2 regions of the Streptomyces sp. NRRL F-5755 genome follow, and region 1 is predicted to be linked to the other one. Evidence: riboswitches for the same ligand, from Rfam matches in the RefSeq annotation. Region 1 holds a riboswitch; the other holds the start of a gene.
The links. A riboswitch is a leader RNA that binds a small molecule or an ion and turns the genes downstream of it on or off. The one in region 1 is predicted to bind thiamine pyrophosphate.
Positions count from the first base shown of each region.

Region 2: another riboswitch for thiamine pyrophosphate. It lies ahead of thiO (glycine oxidase ThiO); the one in region 1 lies ahead of thiC (phosphomethylpyrimidine synthase ThiC).

Region 1 covers NZ_LGCW01000137.1:81,660-84,836, forward strand. The annotation lists gene ADK86_RS15320 (YibE/F family protein) at 1-978, opposite strand, end outside; TPP riboswitch at 1,050-1,207, shown strand; gene thiC (phosphomethylpyrimidine synthase ThiC) at 1,201-2,982, shown strand; gene ADK86_RS15335 (class I SAM-dependent methyltransferase) at 3,039-3,177, opposite strand, start outside.
Region 2 covers NZ_LGCW01000262.1:59,849-63,025, forward strand. The annotation lists gene ADK86_RS22135 (Rv2175c family DNA-binding protein) at 1-223, opposite strand, end outside; gene ADK86_RS22140 (FAD-dependent oxidoreductase) at 326-1,606, opposite strand; TPP riboswitch at 1,782-1,895, shown strand; gene thiO (glycine oxidase ThiO) at 1,893-3,170, shown strand; gene thiS (sulfur carrier protein ThiS) at 3,167-3,177, shown strand, end outside.

The sequences.
Region 1 (3,177 bases):
GCCGGTCAGCAGCGCCCACCCGATGAAGAGCGAGCCGAGCAGGCCGATGAGCAGCAGGGAGACGAGCGTGCCCAGGACGGCGACGGACGTACGGGCCGTCAGGCCGTGGCACATGTAGAGGGCGACGAGCATGATCGCGCTGCCTCCGACCACAGCGACCAGCAGGGGATTGGAGCCCTGGAGGATGGCGGGGAGGATGAACAGCGTCAGGACCGCGAAGCTCACGACCAGCGCGACGAGCGCGAGCACGCCGCGCAGCCGTCCGACGACGACCACGGCTGCCGCGAAGATGGCGGCAAGTACCCACATCGGTACGGTCCGGTCCACATCCGTGACCGAATACTGCAGGTCTTTGGGCGCCTTGGGCGCATACGCGACCACGACTCCCTGACCGGCCTTGTAGTGGCGGGTGGCGTCCGGCGTCACGATCGACTCGAACCGCCGTCCGGTGTCCTTGCCGGTCGTCACCTCGATGACCGCCCGCTCGCAGTGCTGGGGCCGCTGGGGGCCCGCGGGCGAGGACGGTTGCTGCTGCGAAGGTTGCTGTTGCTGCTGGGCGTGGACGTCCGCACAGTTCACCTCCTCCACCTTCACCACCTTCGCCTTCTCGGTCGGCTGGTCGAAACCGACACCGGACGGCTTGTGGCCGGGCGCCCCGCCCGGCCACAGCACGACCAGTCCGGCCAGGACCGCGACGGCGAAGGGAATCAGCACGGCGGCGATGACCTTGCGCAGATGACGGGAGACGGGCGCGGCCGGGGCATGGCCGTGGGCATGGCTGTGCCCATGGCCGGAGGCGTGCCGGTGGGCGTGGGCACCGTCCCCGGGCGCGGCCGGTCCGGGGGCGTGAACGCCGTCCCCGGCGGCGCCGGTCCCACGGCCGTCACCCGGCACGGCGTGCCGCGGATCGGTGCCGTGCCCGTGCGGCTGACCTGAAGCGTGGTGGTGCGCGGAGTGCGAGGGCTCGTTGCTGGTCACCGCCCGATCATCGCAAGAACCGGCAGGGCCCCCTGTTCACCGCGCCACACCGGCCGCTACCGTGGTGGCACCTTTGCAATCGCGGGAGCTCGGAGCACCGGGCTGAGAGGGCGCTGAACTCCGTACGGGACGGCCGGCCGACGCCGGGACGCCGCCACGGGAACCGCTGCGTCGACCGCCGAACCTGTTACCGGGTAATGCCGGCGTAGGGAGTGGGTCTTCATGACTCTGCAGGATGCACGCACGCCCGAAAACGGCCGGGGCTCCGCCAAGGAGATCGGCTGGCACAAGGGCTACCTCAGCGGATCGCGGCCCGACCTGCGGGTCCCGGTCCGCCGTGTGCACCTCACCAACGGCAAGGACGTGACGCTCTACGACACGTCCGGACCGTACACCGATCCCCACATCGAAACGGACGTCCGCCGCGGCCTCGCGCCGCTGCGGGAGAACTGGATCATCAGCCGAGGAGACACCGAGGAGTACGCGGGCCGGCCGCCCCGCCCCGAGGACGACGGCCTCAAGCACACCTCGCCGCGCGGCGGCCTGAAGAACCTCGACGCGGTCTTCCCCGGCCGCCCCCGGCAGCCGCGCCGGGGCCGGGGCGGTGCCGCGGTCACCCAGCTCGCGTACGCGCGGCGCGGCGAGATCACGGCGGAGATGGAGTACGTCGCGATCCGCGAGAACGTCTCCCCCGAGTTCGTACGGGACGAGATCGCGGCCGGCCGGGCCGTGCTGCCCGCCAACGTCAACCACCCGGAGATCGAGCCGATGATCATCGGCAAGAACTTCCTGGTGAAGGTCAACGCGAACATCGGCAACTCCGCCGTCACCTCCTCGATCGAGGAGGAGGTGGAGAAGATGACCTGGGCGACCCGCTGGGGCGCCGACACGGTCATGGACCTGTCCACCGGCCGCAACATCCACACCACCCGTGAGTGGGTGCTGCGCAACTCCCCCGTCCCCATCGGCACCGTCCCCCTCTACCAGGCACTGGAGAAGGTGGACGGCAAGGCCGAGGAGCTGACCTGGGAGATCTACAAGGACACCGTCATCGAACAGGCCGAGCAGGGCGTGGACTACATGACCGTCCACGCGGGCGTCCTGCTGCGCTACGTGCCGCTGACGGCCCGCCGCAAGACCGGCATCGTCTCGCGCGGCGGCTCGATCATGGCGGCGTGGTGCCTGGCGCACCACAAGGAGTCGTTCCTCTACACCCACTTCGAGGAACTCTGCGACATCCTCGCCTCCTACGACGTCACCTACTCCCTCGGCGACGGCCTGCGCCCCGGCTCCATCGCGGACGCCAACGACGACGCGCAGTTCGCGGAGCTGCACACGCTCGGCGAGCTGAACTCGATCGCCAAGCGGCACAACGTGCAGACGATGATCGAGGGCCCGGGACACGTCCCGATGCACAAGATCAAGGAGAACGTCGACCTCCAGCAGGAGATCTGCGAAGAGGCCCCGTTCTACACGCTGGGCCCGCTGACCACCGACATCGCGCCCGCCTACGACCACATCACCTCGGGCATCGGCGCGGCGATGATCGCGTGGTGGGGCACCGCGATGCTGTGCTACGTCACGCCCAAGGAGCACCTGGGCCTGCCGGACCGGGACGACGTGAAGACCGGCGTCATCACCTACAAGATCGCGGCCCACGCGGCGGACCTGGCCAAGGGGCACCCGGGCGCCCAGGAATGGGACGACGCCCTGTCCGACGCGCGCTTCGAGTTCCGGTGGGAGGACCAGTTCAACCTGGCCCTCGACCCGGACACGGCCCGCGCCTTCCACGACGAGACGCTGCCGGCGGAGCCGGCGAAGACCGCCCACTTCTGCTCCATGTGCGGCCCGAAGTTCTGCTCCATGAAGATCAGCAGGAGCATCACGGAGCAGTTCGGCGGCGAGGACGGCGCGTCCCCGGAGGAGGTCGAGGCGGGGATGCTGGAGAAGTCGAAGGAGTTCGCGGCGAGCGGGAACAGGGTGTACCTGCCGATGGCGGACTGAGTGACGTACGGGAGGCCCCGCGGGCCCGGGGCCTCCCGTATCCACGTAGGCGCTGACTAGCCTTTACGGGCGAGCAGATGAACCTCACGGAACTGCCGCCGGTCGGTCGGCTGGGGCTCGCGCACCATCCGGGCCACCTCCGCCAACCCGGCCGTGCGCAGCAGCCCGGCGAGGTGATCGGGCCACCACCGGTAG
Region 2 (3,177 bases), on a different contig from region 1:
GGAGCGTGAGCGTCCCGACGAGTCCCTTGACGACCTTGCCGTCCTTGATGAAGTCGGCCGGCACATGAAGGGCACGGTTCTCGCCACGGCGCACCGCGATCAGCTGGCCCTCCTTCACCAGCTGCCGCACACGCGTCACCTCGACGCCGATCATCTCGGCGATGTCGGGGAGGGTGAGCCAGGCGGGAACGAGTCCATCGATCTTTGCGTCAATCTCGGTCACGGGACAAGCCTGCCACCTCCCACTGACAGCCGGTAGCGGGGCATCGCCATCGGTGCAGGCAGGCACCCGTACGAGACCCCTGCCCGGGCCCGTCGCCGGGCCTCAGACGGCCGCCGACTTCAGCGGTACGGACGCGTCGGCGGCCAGCTGCCGGTCCAGCGCCGCGCCCCGCTCGATGAGCTTGCGGCCCTGCGCCAGGTCGCGCGGCCGGCCCACCGCCAGCAGCGCGACGAGCACGCCGTCGCGCAGCCAGATCACCGACCAGGCCGCGCTCTCCGGGTCGCCGCGCCAGACCGTCTCGTCGGCGCCGGTGTGGTGCCCGGCGTACTGCACGAAGCGGCCGAACTGCTCGGACCAGAAGTACGGGACCGGGTCGTACACCGGGCCCTCGGCCTCGCCGCGGACGAGGGTGGCGGCGACCGTGCGCGGGCCCTGGAGGGCGTTGTCCCAGTGGTGGACGAGCAGGCGGCTGCCGTAGCGGGCGGACGGGAAGGAGGCGCAGTCGCCGACCGCGTACACGTCGGGCAGCGAGGTGCGCAGCCGCTCGTCGGCCAGTACGGAGCGGTCCTCGGGCGACAGTTCGACGCCGGAGCCGGCCAGCCAGGCGGTCGCGGGCCGGGCGCCGATGCCGACCACGACCGCGTCGGCGGCGAGCGTCGCGCCGTCGGCGAGCGTGACCGTGCCCTCGGTGAGGGCGGCGACCCGGGCGTTGGTGCGCAGCTGGGCGCCGCTGTCCTCGTACCAGGCCGCCATCGGGGCGGCGACCTCGGCGGGCAGCGCCCCGGCCAGCGGCCGGTCGGCGGCCTCGACGACGGTGACCCGGCAGCCCGCCTCGCGCGCCGCGGTGGTGAACTCGGCGCCGATCCAGCCCGCGCCGACCACCACGACCTGGCGCTGCTCGGCCAGCACCGGCCGCAGCCGCTCGGCATCGTCGATGGTGCGCAGCACATGGACGTCCGGCAGGCCGTCGCAGCCGGGCAGGGTGACCGGTTCGGCACCGGTCGCGATCACCAGATGGTCGTACTCGACCGGTCCGGCATCGGTCTCGACCACCTTCGAGGCGGGCGCGAGTCCGGTGGCGTGCCGGCCCAGGAGCAGGTCGATGCCGAGCGCCTCGAAGTCCACGTCGAAGGTCGAGCCGTCGGCCTTGCCGAGCAGCACGGCCTTGGACAGCGGCGGGCGGTCGTACGGCCGGTGCGGCTCGTCGCCGAGCACCGTGATCACCCCGCGCCAGCCCTGTTCGCGCAGGGCGACGGCGGTCTGTACACCGGCCAGGCCGGCGCCGACGATGACGACGCGCCGGGCGCGTTCGGCGGCGCGCTCGGCGGGTTCGCCGCCCTGGCGCGCGCGGGCGGGGTCCTGGGGCTGCGTCTGCTCGGTCACCCGATCACTCTAGGACGGCGTGTCGCGCGACCCCGAGCTCCGCGCAACGAGATCTATGACACAACGTCACGGCCGGTCACCCTCAGGTGGCCGCGCGACGCCCCGTGTTCACACCCCGTTCCCCGCCCCCGGTGTTCCCTTACGGCGCGTCGGCGGCCCGTACTAGGGTTGCGGGGAACGCACTCGCGGGAGCCCGGACGCACCGGGCTGAGAGGGAGGCTGCTGCGGCCTCCGACCGTACGAACCTGATCCGGGTCATGCCGGCGAAGGGAGGGGCTGGACGCCCATGCATCCACCTGCACAGCCGTCCGTACGGACCTCGGAGCCCACCTCGGTACCGACGTCCCCTGAGGTACCGGCGTCCCCGGACGTCCTCGTCATCGGCGGCGGCATCATCGGCCTGGTCACGGCCTGGCGGGCGGCCCAGCGCGGGCTGCGCACCGCCGTCGCCGACCCGGCGCCCGGCGGCGGCGCCGCCCAGGTCGCGGCCGGCATGCTGGCCGCCGTCACCGAACTGCACTACGGCGAGCAGACGCTGCTCGGCCTCAACCTCGCCTCCGCCCGCCGCTATCCGGACTTCGCCGCGGAGCTGGCCGAGGCGAGCGGCCGGGACCTCGGCTACCGCCGGTGCGGCACGCTGGCCGTCGCGCTCGACGCCGACGACCGCGCCTATCTGCGCGATCTGCACGCCCTCCAGCGCCGCAGCGGACTGGACTCCGAGTGGCTGAGCGGGCGTGAGTGCCGGCGCCTGGAGCCGATGCTCGCGCCGGGCGTGCGCGGCGGGCTGCGCGTGGACGGGGACCACCAGATCGATCCGCGCCGGCTGGCCGCCGCGCTGCTCGCCGCCTGCGAGCGGGCCGGGGTCGCCTTCCACCGCACCACCGCCGAGCGGCTGACCGTCGAGCGGGGCCGGGCCACCGGCGCGGAGCTGGCCGACGGGAGCCGGATCGCGGCCGGGCAGGTCGTGCTCGCCGCGGGCAGCCGCAGCGGGCGGCTGGCGGGCGTCCCCGAGGAGGTGCTGCCGCCGGTCCGGCCGGTCAAGGGCCAGGTGCTGCGGCTGCGCATGCCCGAGGGGCTGCCCGGCGGCGTACCGTTTCTGTCCCGCACCGTACGGGCCGTGGTGCGCGGCGGCCCGCTCTACCTCGTACCGCGCGAGGACGGCGAGCTGGTCGTCGGCGCCACCACCGAAGAACTCGGCTGGGACACCACCGTCACCGCGGGCGGGGTCTACGAACTGCTGCGGGACGCCCACGAACTGGTGCCCGGCATCACCGAACTGCCGCTGGTCGAGACCCGCGCCGGGCTGCGCCCCGGCTCGCCCGACAACGCGCCGCTGCTCGGCCCGACCGCGCTGCCCGGCCTGCTTCTGGCCACCGGCCACCACCGCAACGGGGTGCTGCTGACGCCCGTCACCGGCGACGTGCTGGCGGCGGCGCTGACCGGCGGCCCGCTGCCGGAGGAGGCCCTGCCGTTCGCCCCGGACCGCTTCACGACGCAGCCGTACGGTGCCCGGCCGGGCGCCGCGCCCATGCCCGCACCCGCCCCTCAGGAGCAGCCCGCATGACCGTCAG